Regions from separate parts of the Shewanella sp. MF08487 genome, predicted to be linked through region 4. Evidence: predicted binding sites of a transcription regulator. Region 4 holds the regulator's gene; each other region holds the start of a gene.
The links. Region 4 encodes sigma-54, which starts transcription at its own class of promoters, with help from an activator protein. Its sites were predicted from a motif close to GTTGGCACGNNNNTNGNNT; they were not measured.
Positions count from the first base shown of each region.

Region 1: glnA (glutamate--ammonia ligase) is a predicted target of sigma-54. The motif match lies at 1,217-1,235, and genes of this name have one in related genera.
Region 2: norV (anaerobic nitric oxide reductase flavorubredoxin) is a predicted target of sigma-54. The motif match lies at 1,665-1,683, and genes of this name have one in related genera.
Region 3: flgB (flagellar basal body rod protein FlgB) is a predicted target of sigma-54. The motif match lies at 1,568-1,586, and genes of this name have one in related genera.

Region 1 is NZ_JBOZPB010000006.1:103,973-107,177, reverse strand. Features, by position in the region: gene glnA (glutamate--ammonia ligase) at 1-1,129, opposite strand, end outside; gene typA (translational GTPase TypA) at 2,050-3,205, shown strand, end outside.
Region 2 is NZ_JBOZPB010000019.1:47,449-50,653, reverse strand. Features, by position in the region: gene norW (NADH:flavorubredoxin reductase NorW) at 1-85, opposite strand, end outside; gene norV (anaerobic nitric oxide reductase flavorubredoxin) at 78-1,583, opposite strand; gene norR (nitric oxide reductase transcriptional regulator NorR) at 1,805-3,205, shown strand, end outside.
Region 3 is NZ_JBOZPB010000002.1:123,660-126,864, reverse strand. Features, by position in the region: gene flgD (flagellar hook assembly protein FlgD) at 1-687, opposite strand, end outside; gene flgC (flagellar basal body rod protein FlgC) at 712-1,128, opposite strand; gene flgB (flagellar basal body rod protein FlgB) at 1,131-1,535, opposite strand; gene ACRN9H_RS01920 (CheR family methyltransferase) at 1,679-2,518, opposite strand; gene ACRN9H_RS01915 (chemotaxis protein CheV) at 2,617-3,205, opposite strand, start outside.
Region 4 is NZ_JBOZPB010000030.1:32,096-35,300, reverse strand. Features, by position in the region: gene rapZ (RNase adapter RapZ) at 1-546, opposite strand, end outside; gene ptsN (PTS IIA-like nitrogen regulatory protein PtsN) at 543-986, opposite strand; gene hpf (ribosome hibernation promoting factor) at 989-1,276, opposite strand; gene ACRN9H_RS17410 (RNA polymerase factor sigma-54) at 1,305-2,783, opposite strand; gene lptB (LPS export ABC transporter ATP-binding protein) at 2,891-3,205, opposite strand, start outside.

The DNA.
Region 1 (3,205 bases), on a different contig from region 4:
ACAACGCAGAGAAACCTAAATAAGGGTTTGCATGTGGATCGGGGAAGCGTGCTTCGATACGACGGCCTTTAGGGCTGGGTACCACAGGAATACGAATTGATGCGCTACGGTTACGGGCAGAGTACGCCAACATAACAGGTGCTTCAAAATGGGGCACCAAACGCTTGTAAGAGTTAGTGCTTGGATTAGTGAAGGCGTTTAACGAGCGAGCATGCTTGATGATGCCGCCAATAAAGAATAATGCCATTTCACTTAAACCTGCGTATTTGTCACCAGCGAACAAGTTAACGCCATCTTTAGCTAAAGATAGGTGAACATGCATACCGCTACCGTTGTCGCCAACGATAGGTTTTGGCATAAATGTTGCCGTCTTGCCGTAAGCGTGCGCCATGTTGTGCACGACATACTTTAGAATTTGGATTTCATCGGCTTTTTTAGTGAGTGTGTTAAAGCGAGTGGCGATTTCGTTTTGACCCGCAGTCGCTACTTCGTGGTGATGGGCTTCAACCACTTGGCCTAACTCTTCTAATACTAAGCACATCGCGCTACGTAAATCTTGTGATGAGTCAACGGGTGCAACTGGGAAGTAGCCGCCTTTAGTAAATGGACGGTGGCCTGTGTTGCCGCCTTCGTAGCTAGTAGCTGAGTTCCATGCCGCTTCTTTCGCATCAATTTTCACGAAACAACCTGACATATCAGTGCCAAAACGCACGTCGTCAAATAGGAAAAATTCTGGCTCTGGACCTACTAATACAGTGTCAGCGATGCCAGTAGAGATTAGGTAAGCTTCAGCTCTTTTAGCGATTGAACGTGGGTCGCGATCGTAACCCGTCATAGTACCGGGTTCAAGAATGTCACAACGCAGTAGCGCAGTGGTTTCTTCGGTAAAAGGATCAAGCATGAAAGTGGTTGGATCTGGCATCATCACCATGTCTGATTCGTTAATACCCTTCCAGCCTGCGATAGAAGAACCGTCAAACATTTTGCCATCTTCAAAAAAGTCGGCATTGACTTGATGGCTAGGAATAGATACGTGCTGCTCTTTACCTTTAGTATCGGTAAAGCGTAAATCGACAAATTTAACTTCTAACTCTTGAAGTTGCTGTAAAACTGATTCAACTGACGACATTCTCAAACCTCCGGTAGGGTAAAGGGAGAGCCCTTCTATAATTTTTTTAACTCAAACATTGATGTTGAGCCAAACTGACAAGCTTTAAAGCGATATCTATGCCAACAATATAACCTATTGATTATCATCAATTATAATCTATATCATTTGTTGCTGGTTTTGTGCTTGCACCTTAATGGTGCTTTAGTTTGTAGCATTTCAGTGCATAAGCCCATTTTGGTGCGCACTATATTGACTCATATCAACGGCACCGAGATAAGCATTCTTAGATAGACGCTCTATATAAACACTCTGAGCTGGCTAGATGCCTTCTGACGATGATGAGTGTGGCTTCGTTTGTTCAACTATGCCACGTATCGAGAGGGAAATAAGGGTTTATCATCATGTTATTAAGCATTAATTTGTTTTCCTGCGCTAAATGTCTTTGCTGTTTGCTGGCCGTGAGAAATACATCATGCCTAATTGCCGTTAGGGCGGTAATCATGTTCGCCTTTGCAATACTGAGTGGTTGAGCGCTTTAGGCGCTTAATATGATACTGGTGCTAAGGTTTTTTGACGAAAGCTTAGTGGAAGGATTGGAAAAAACTGAGTTACATTCAGTGGCTGTTTAAATTGTCGCCACTTATTACTGTTTTATGTGTTAAAGGCATCAAATTCATTACCTTAACTCTATTTTTTACGATAGAAATAGTCATCAAGTCATGCTTTTACTGTGGCTCTAGGGGATTTAACTCAATGGGATATTGAGGGAAACAAGCCAAGGTTTGATTGATTTTTATATAAGTGTTCAAAAATAATCCTGTGCGCCAAGGCCGCTCTGGAGTAGAATGGCACGCTTTTTATTATGGAGGATCCAATAAGATCTCCATAACGAATTACTGAAATATCCCTATTTTTGTTTGATGGTAAGAGGTTTATCCGTGCTAGAGAATTTACGTAACATCGCCATTATTGCACACGTTGACCATGGCAAAACGACCCTGGTAGACAAGTTGCTGTCACAGTCAGGTACCCTTGAATCCCGAGGAGAAGCCACTGAGCGGGTGATGGACTCCAACGATCTTGAAAAGGAACGTGGGATCACGATTCTGGCAAAAAATACTGCCATCAAGTGGAACGACTACCGTATCAATATCGTTGATACCCCTGGCCACGCCGATTTCGGTGGTGAGGTTGAGCGTGTTCTGTCTATGGTTGACTCAGTATTATTGATAGTTGATGCCGTTGATGGTCCAATGCCACAAACTCGCTTTGTAACAAGAAAAGCGTTTGCTCAAGGCTTAAAGCCAATCGTTGTAATCAACAAGATTGACCGTCCAGGCGCTCGCCCTGATTGGGTTATCGACCAAGTATTCGACCTGTTCGACAACTTAGGTGCGACTGACGAGCAATTAGATTTCCCAATCGTTTATACTTCAGCGTTAAACGGTTACGCAACGTTAGATCCTGATGTCGTCAGCACTGAAATGACACCATTGTTCCAAACTATCGTTGAAAAAGTATCTTTCCCAGATGCTGACTCGGAAGGCGCATTCCAGATGCAAATTTCGCAAATCGATTACAACTCATATGTGGGTGTTATCGGTATTGGTCGCATCAAGCGTGGTAGCGTAAAACCTAACCAACAAATCACTTTGATTGGCGCTGATGGCAAAACTCGTAACGGTAAAATTGGCCAAGTATTAGGTTACATGGGTCTAGACCGTACCGAAATTGACATCGCTAACGCGGGTGATATTGTTGCGATTACGGGTTTAGGCGAACTGAAAATTTCTGACACTATCTGTGCCGTTGGTACAGTAGAAGCGTTGCCACCATTGACTGTTGATGAACCGACTCTGACCATGACTTTCCAAGTCAACACTTCACCTTTCGCGGGTAAAGAAGGTAAGTATGTCACTTCACGTAACATTCTTGAGCGTCTGCAAACAGAATTAGTCCACAACGTGGCATTGCGTGTTGAAGAAACAGAAAGTCCAGATCGCTTCCGTGTTTCAGGCCGTGGTGAATTGCATTTATCAATCCTAATTGAAAACATGCGTCGCGAAGGTTTCGAGTTAGCCGTATCACGTCCAG
Region 2 (3,205 bases), on a different contig from region 4:
CCTGCTCGGCGTTTAAACGGCGTAGTGTTTTCACTAATTGATACGCCGCAAAACCACTACCAATAATGACGATAGGCTTAGGCATGGTTCACCTCATTTTTCTTTACCGCAAAGACGCTTTTTCCAAGGCCACATTCAGGGCAGAGGAAGTCATCAGCTACTTGTGCCCAAGGTGTGCCAGCCGCAACATCTTGATTGGGCTCACCGTCTTTGGGATCGTAAACCCATTGGCAGACAGTACAAATCATAGATTGTGCATCATCTATCGCGCTTGCTTTTGTTGCTGGCACAGGCGTAATGACAGGTGCTGCGTTTTGATTAACGGCTTGGCTAGGTTTAGACATAACCTGACTGATAATAGAGCGGCTATTGGCACTATCTAGCGGGCGTAATGCCCATTCTCTGGCAATACGTTGTCCGTGCTGACGGCATTCTTGCATCGCATCACGATCAGGGCGCCATTTAACCTTTAAGCCGACAGAGGTTTCAAATCCGGCATCCATCAAACGCGTATGAATTCTGTCGACTGCGCCGCCATTCCAGCCATAGCTACCAAAAGCGGCCGCTTTTTTATTACGAAAACGTAGGCCGGTGATCTCTTCTAACATGGCGGCAATTTTAGGCATCATCACATTATTCATTGTGGATGAACCGACTAAAATACCTTTAGATCTAAATGCTTGGGCGAGGATTTCATTCTTGTCGTGGCGAGCTACGTTATACACTTTTACCGCCACATTAGGGTCAACATCATGAATGCCTTGGGCAATACCATCGGCCATCATGCGAGTATTATTGGACATAGAGTCGTAGAAAATCGTGATGCGGTCTTCTTGATAAGAATCAGCCCAAGCCAAATACTGGTGAATAATTTGCGCAGGGTTGTCGCGCCACACAATACCGTGGGAAGTCGCAATCATATCCACAGGTAAATTAAAGCTTAATACTTCGTGAATTTTAGCGGTTACTAGGCTGCTAAACGGCGTTAAAATATTGGCATAGTAACGTAGGCATTGTTCCATCAATTCATTTTGGTCGACTTCATCATTGAAGAGATGCTCATCACAATAGTGTTGACCAAAGGCATCATTACTAAATAAAACCGCATCTTCAGTAAGATACGTCATCATGCTATCTGGCCAATGCAACATAGGCGCTTCAATAAAAATCAGTTGTTTACCATTACCAACATCGAGACTGTCACCCGTTTTAACGGTAATGAAATTCCATTCTGGGTGATGATGATGGCCTACGATAGAATCGACGGCATTTTCAGTACAGTAAATCGGAGTATTAGGAATTTTGGCCATAAGTGCCGTTAGCGCGCCGGAGTGATCTTCTTCGGCATGGTTCATCACAATATAATCGATATCGTTTAAATCAATTTCAGCTTCAAGGTTTTGTAAGAATTGCTGACTAAAGCGATGATCAACCGTATCAATTAATACGGTTTTTTCTTCACGGATCAGATAACTGTTGTAGCTAGTACCTTTGGTAATTTTATATTCAGTGCCATGAAAATCTTGAACTTCCCAATCGCGTTGACCAACCCAGTGGATATTGTTTTTTACATGAATTGTCATAAATACACCTATTAGATAAGAAAGATACGTTAGAGGATCAGTGTGTTATAGCCACGGCTTAACTATCTGCTTCCCTTAAAACAGCACTTCCTATGCCAACTTTTTAAGTGTTTGTAATTATTTGTTTTTATATTTACCTATAAAGATGGGTGTCATTATGACAACTTGTCGAGGTATCATAATGACAATGTTTATTGTCATTATGACTGCGAGCCATCAATATGTATGTTCAAGCCGAACTCACCCAACTTGCCTTAGATTTAACGATTGGTCTTTCTGCTCAGGATAGATTCGAGCGCCTGCTTGCCGTTGTTAGGCGACGGGTCAATTGTGATGCTGCGGCATTACTGGTTTTTAAGGATCAACAATTTATACCGTTAGCGATTGATGGTTTATTTACTGAGGTGTTAGGGCGTCGATTTAAAATTAGCGAACACCCAAGGTTAGAAGCCATTGCCCGTGCGGGTGATGTGGTGCGCTTTCCTTCGGATAGCCAACTACCTGATCCATATGATGGTTTAATCCCTAATCATAGCGATAACTTACAGGTACATGCGTGTATTGGCTTGCCCTTAATCGCCCATGATCGCTTGATTGGCGCATTAACGATCGACGGTTTTAATCCGCAACAGTTTGATGCTTTTAGTGATAGTGAACTGCGAGTAATCAGTGCGCTTGCCGCGGCCAGCTTAAATACGGCTTTGTTAATGCAAAAGCTAGAATCCCAAGTCGTGGAAGTATCAAGCGATACCGAAGTGTTAAATCGCCATGCTAGTCAGCAGGAGATTATTGGGCAATCGACTGAGATCCAATCGTTAAAACAACAGATTAGCGCGGTAGCCAATACCGATTTATCGGTTTTAATCACCGGTGAAACCGGAGTAGGTAAAGAGTTAGTGGCAGCGGCGATACATAATCAATCGACGCGAGCCGATAAGCCCCTTATCTATTTAAATTGTGCAGCACTGCCAGAGTCGGTTGCCGAAAGTGAACTATTTGGGCATGTCAAAGGCGCGTTTACTGGTGCGATTAGCCACAGACAAGGTAAGTTTGAATTAGCCAATAATGGCACTTTGTTTTTAGACGAAATTGGCGAGTTGCCTTTAAGTTTACAGGCAAAATTATTGAGGGTTTTACAATTTGGTGAATTACAGCGGGTAGGTAGCGATAAAAGTCTAAAAGTAAATACTCGGATTATTACGGCAACTAATCGTATTTTACATCAAGAGGCGACAGAGGGCCGCTTTCGCTTTGATCTCTATCATCGTTTAAGTGTGTTTCCTATTCATGTTCCGCCATTGAGGGAGCGTGGTCTAGATATTGTGTTATTAACCGGTTTTTTCCTAGAGCGCTGCAGGGCAAAGCTAGGGCTCACCCATGTCAGTATCACGCCATCAGCACAGCAGTTATTAGAGCAATATGCGTGGCCGGGTAATGTGCGTGAATTAGAACATGCAATACACAGGGCGGCGGTGTTAGCAAAAGCCGAACTAAAAACGGTGTATATCAGCTTAAGTGATAAACATTTTCAGTTTGATCCTGTCATTATTCAACCCCAAGCTAATGTGAACCGTGAGCCCATGGCGCGAGTCGAGCCTGTGGTACAAACCATTGAAGCTCCG
Region 3 (3,205 bases), on a different contig from region 4:
GCCTCTCAAATTGAGAATTGCCCCGGTACTCGCCGTGCCTAAAGACACACTGCTTACATGGGCATAAGTCGATACGGGTAATTCTTGAGCGTTGCCATCAACTAGACCGCTGGCTTTAATAGAGTAGTTACCCGCAGCAACCGGCTGGCCGTTTTTATCTAAACCATCCCAAGTGACATCGACGTTACCGCCTTCACTACCATCGACTTTAAAAGTCGTAATTACTTGGCCTTTTTCATCTTCAACGCGCACTGTCAACTCAGGTATTTTACTCGGGGTACTGATCACGCCTTTTATCGTAGGACTTTCAGCAGAGATATTGCCCGTATCTGTTGGGATTAATACCTTGCGGCCAACAAGTCCTGATGCCTGCAGTGCTTGGCTCGATGTCATTACACTATTTAAATTGACGATTTCTTTATTAAGATTAGAGATCCCATCAACCGTAGAGAACGAAGCCATTTGCGCAATCATTTGATCATTATCAACAGGCTTAAAAGGATCTTGCATCGACAGCTGTTGACTTAATAAAGAGAAAAAATCCTCTTGCGTTAAGTTCTGACCTTTTGCCTCAGGCACTATCGAGTCTTTTGGCAAGCGTATACCATCGAGAAACGGATTCCCTGTAGAACTGGTATTCTGAGATGACGGCACTGCCGCTTGATTTATTTGATTAATGAGGCTCACAACTGACCTCCTACATTACGCATGTTATTTACCCATCCCAAGTGTTTGTTGCAGCATAGACTTAGCTGCTTCAGAGACCTGAACGTTCATTTGGTATGAGCGCGAAGCAGAAATCATATCTGCCATTTCTTCCATAACATTAACATTGGGCTTATAAATAAAACCGTCCGCATCCGCCATTGGATGATCGGGCGAATATTCTTTAAGCAGTGGTTTATCACTCTCAACAATACCTTTCACTGCAACGCCTTGAGTGGTTTGTTGCTGGCTTTTAGCCTTAGCCATTTCAGCTTCAAAAATAGGATGACGAGCACGATAAGTCTTATCTATGCTACTAGAGACTGAATCTGCGTTAGCTATGTTACTCGCGGTAGTATTTAACCTCACCGATTGGGCTGACATTCCCGAGCCAGCAACATCAAAAATGCTAAATAAACTCATGATTAATCCCCTCGCAACGCTTTCTTCATGCCACTGAATTTACTATCTAAAAACCCTAGAGACATTTGATATTCAAGTGCATTTTGCATAAATGCTGATTGTTCTTGCTGGATATCAACAGTATTACCATCGCCAGTATCAGGTTGATTTGGTACGCGGAACTTAACATGCTGACCGGTCAATTCTGCCAGTCCAAAATGTTTGTCAGATTCTTGCATATCAAGACTACGACGCTGCTGCTGTTGACCACGTGCGGATTGCATCGCCGCTGAAAAATCGACGTCGCGGGCTTTATAATGTGGCGTATCAGCATTAGCGATATTACTCGACAATACTTCGGCTCGTTGAGCTCTAATACCAAGAGTATATTGATGCACACCGAGTGCATTATCAAAATTGATCGCCATAAAATTGCCTCCTTGTATCACTAATGGAAACAAAGCAATTGATGTGCCAACATAGATAAAAAGCAGAAAAACAATAGAATAAACGAATAAAAGATAAAGGATTGCCGACTCTACTGTCGGCAATCCTTATTTAAGCAGTTAATTTAAGTCTTTTTCTGGTAATAAATCCCTGGATTACAACGTACCATATCAAATTCGTCAGTTAATCCAGCAATTGATTCAGAAGCCCCGAGGAATAAAATCCCTTTAGGATTAAGAGCGGCAGCGAATTGCCGCAAAATCTTTGCCTTTGCCTCCGGTGCAAAATAAATAAGCACATTACGACAAAAGATAATATCAAACTTACCAAGCAGGCTATAACTCTCAAGCAGATTATGTGCTCTGAAATTGACTAGACGCTTCACATTATCCTTTAACTTCATATTTCCAGAAGGTAATGCATCAAAAAACTGGCGTTTTCGCTCTTCAGATAAACCACGTGCTAATGCCAAACCGTCATATTCTGCATTTTTACAACGCTCAAGCATCGAGGGCGATAAATCTGTCGCTTGAATAGAGGCACTCCCCGCAAGCGCACCAGGCTTCTTCTGTTGATATTCGAGTATCGTCATCGCTAAAGAATAAGGCTCTTGTCCAGACGAACACGCGGCAGACCAAATTTTAAGAGGACGCCCCAAACGGCTATACTCGGGTAATAATGCGTTGTTTAATAATTCAAACGGATAACGATCACGGAACCAGAGAGTTTCATTCGTCGTCATAGCATCGATCACTTCGGCTCGCAGTGCTCGCTCTGTCGGCTTCATCGAGTGCTTAACCACGTCAGACAAGGATGGCAGGTTATATTTCCCCATCAAAGGAGCTAAACGGCTGCGCACAAGATATTGCTTATTCTCACCCAGTACGATGCCGCTATGTTGCTCTAAGAACAACCTAAATTGATTATATTCAGCTTCAGCGAGTGATTTATTTGGCACATTCACATCCTAAATCTTATAGCGTGCACTAAAATCAGTGCAAAACTATTATGTTATGAATCGAGATTATAGCGTAAAGCTTACCGAGGTACTAACCCACAAATTTATAAGCTCAAATGCTTATTCACCGCAGCCGCGAGCTCGTCGGGGTTAAACTTAGCAATAAAGTCATTTGCGCCGACTTTTTGAACCATTGCCTGATTGAACACCCCACTTAATGAAGTATGTAGCACTACTTTGATATGTTTTAATTTTGGATCATCTCTAATTTCAGCGGTCAAGGTATAGCCATCCATCTCTGGCATCTCAATATCTGAGATAATAAGTGGAATTTCATCAGCAACATTATCCATCTCTTTGGCGATTTCTTTAAGCTTATTTAATGCTTCTCGACCATCTTTTGCTGTATCAATTTGTAAATTTAATGATTCAAGTGAGCGAATAATTTGTTTACGTGCTACGGCAGAATCATCGATTACCATAATATGGTAGTGTCGATTTCTATCTAGAGTTAGCTTCTCATTTACCTCTTCACTGATAGCCGTTTTTACGGGTGATATCTCATATAGTATTTTTTCCACATCGAGAATTTCAACTAATTCACCTTCAATTTCAGTCACGGCTGTCAGGTAAGAATTGCGGCCTGCGCCTTGTGGTGGCGGCATAATGGCTTCCCAATTCATGTTGATAATA
Region 4 (3,205 bases):
ATCAAACATAAAGTCTGCTTCTGTTGGCATACCATGTTTAAACCCAAAGGATTCAAAGTTAATCACTAATTCTTTATCGACACTGCCAAGCAGGATTTGCCTCACTTGGTCGCTCAAATCATAAATATTCAGATTTGAAGTATCTATGTAGTGATCGACCAGTTGTGACATCGGCTCGAGCAGTTTACCTTCTTGTTTTATTGCTTCTTGCAATGAAACTTGGCTCTTGGATAAAGGATGAAGGCGACGGGTTTCGCTGTAACGCTTGAGCAAAACTTTATCGCTAGAGTTAAGAAAGAAACTCGTTAGTTCTGTGCCTGGTGGCAGACTTTCGAGCTGTTTAGTCAATATTTTATCTTGCTCAGGCAGGTTACGTACGTCGACACTGATGGCGACGAGATCGTTACTGCCTTTAAGCTGATCAAGTAACGCACCGATTAGCGGTAGCGGAAGATTATCAACGCAATAATAGCCGAGATCTTCGAGTACTCTAAGGGCGACGGATTTACCTGAACCTGAGCGGCCTGACACTATGACCAGTTTCATCCCGTGATTACCTGATAGAGTTCTGCTTCATCATGTGTCTTGCGTAATTGTTTCAATATTTGCTTATCACTCAGTTTTTCGGCCATGCAAGACAAGGTGCTTAAGTGCTGCTGACATTGGTCAGCAGGCACCAGTAATGCAAATAAAATATCAACCGGTTGCTTATCAATAGCATCAAATGCAATTGGCTCTTCGCACTTAATAAGTACGGCAATGGGCTTATCTATATCGGCTAATCGACCATGTGGAATGGCGATACCGTTACCTATACCTGTGCTCCCCACCTTTTCGCGCGCCACTAGGCTTTCGAATATCTCTTGAGATGAGAGGGTCGGGTACTGGGCAGCGACTAGGTCGCTGATGAGTTCCAGTACTTTTTTTTTGCTGCCCGGAGTGGCGCAGGTCGTGCACTCCGGCCGCAGTATGCTACAAAGTTCCATTATTAGTGTTTTGTTAACTTCTCTTTGTGTTTAATAACCTGACGATCAAGTTTGTCTATCAGGGCGTCTATAGCTGCATACATATCAGTATGCTCGGCAGTAGCAAATACTTCACCACCGATGAGGTTTATCCTCGCTTCAGCAATTTGTTTTATTTTCTCAACATTGAGCACAACGTGCACATTATTGATCTGTTCGAAATGGCGTTCAAGTTTTGAAAACTTTTCTTCTACATATGCGCGTAACGATTCGGTAATTTCAATATGGTGCCCAACTAGGTGTATGTGCATAGAAACGTCCTCCGATATTCACTGTAGGTTATAAACTCTTACGCTGATTAGAAGGGGGAATAAGCATGGCTTCTCGATATTTCGCAATGGTTCTGCGTGCTACATTTATTCCCTGTTCTGCCAGAAGTTGTGCCATCTTACTGTCACTTAATGGTTTTTTCTGATTTTCTGCTGCAACCAGTTTTTTAATAAAGGCTCTGATTGCCGTTGATGAACATTCACCACCATCATCCGTACCAACATGGCTAGAGAAGAAGTATTTTAGTTCAAAAAGCCCCTTTGGGGTATGCATGTATTTTTGGGTGGTCACCCGCGAGATGGTGGACTCATGCATCTCGACTGCTTCGGCAATATCGTTAAGTACCATAGGTTTCATCGCTTCTTCACCATATTCAAAGAAGCCTTGTTGGTATTGGACAATACAGTTCGCCACTTTCAGCAGGGTATCGTTGCGACTTTCTAAACTTTTAATAAACCATTTAGCCTCTTGCAGATGCCCACGAATAAATTGGCTGTCGGCTTGGTTTTTAGAGCTGCGCGCCATAGAGGCATAATGTTGATTTACATTGATTTTAGGCATGTTATCAGGGTTAAGTTCAACGACCCAGCGGCCATTTTTCTTTGACACTGATACATCGGGAATAACATATTCGTCCTCGTTGGGGGTAATCAATAAACCCGGGCGAGGATTAAGAGTTTGGATGAGCGTTATGCCGTCTCTTAACTCATCTTCTTTGAGCTTAGTCTTACGCATCAATAATCTAAAGTCACGTGCCGCAATGAGATCTAAATGATCTTTAATCAGCATGCGGGCGTTATCAAGATGGGGCGTATCGGGCGCAAAGTGTGACAGTTGGATCAGCAGGCATTCGCTTAAATCTCTGGCGGCAACACCTATTGGGTCGAAATGTTGAATACGTTTAAGCACGGCTTCGACTTCGTCAAGTTCGACCTCTGGGTTACCTATAGCTTCCAGAATTTCTTCAGTGCTTTGAGTGAGATAACCTTGATCGTTTATTGCTTCGATAATGGCGGTCGCAATGGCTAAATCGGTTTCAGAAAAGGGGGTGAGATTTTTTTGCCATTCTAAGTGCTCATATAAACCGTCGCTAGTCTCACCTTGAAAGGGCATATCGTCTTCGCGACTCCCACCTGGACCTGAGTTAGGTGACGCGGTAAATACTTCATCCCAAGTCGTGTCCATGGGAAGATCGTCCGGCATGGATTCTTGAGTTAAAGATTCTGCGGTGTCGACGGTAGAGCTGTCTTTTTCTGGTGGCGGAGCGACGGATTCACTGAAATCGGTATCCGATAGCGTTTGGTTTACAGGGTCTTTAGTTGCGTCGAATTGATCCTCTTCCAGCTCGAGAAGGGGATTAGAATCTAAGGCTTGCTGGATCTCTTGCTGCAGTTCTAATGACGATAGTTGCAACAGACGAATTGCCTGCTGTAATTGTGGCGTCATGGTTAACTGTTGACCCAGTTTGAGCTGGAGTGACGCTTTCATGTTACCGCAGATCCCTAAGTTATTATTGTTAGATGGGGTCGCTGATTACCCTCTTGAGTCGAGCCGGATGGTGGTATAATTAACGACCATCGACTCCCTTTGGTTAACTATAGCCTGAATTGTTCACCTAAGTACACAGCCCTAACCTGCTGATTGTCTAAGATCTCTGCCGGAGTTCCTTCTGCGATTAGGTTTCCGTGACTGACAATATAGGCATGTTCACACACATCTAATGTCTCGCGAACATTGTGGTCGGTAATTAGTACACCAAGGCCACGACTTTTAAGCTGCTCAATAATTTTCTTGATGTCGATAACTGAAATCGGATCGACGCCAGCAAAAGGTTCATCAAGTAAAATGAACTTAGGATTAGCTGCTAAAGCCCGTGCAATTTCTACACGGCGACGCTCGCCACCAGACAA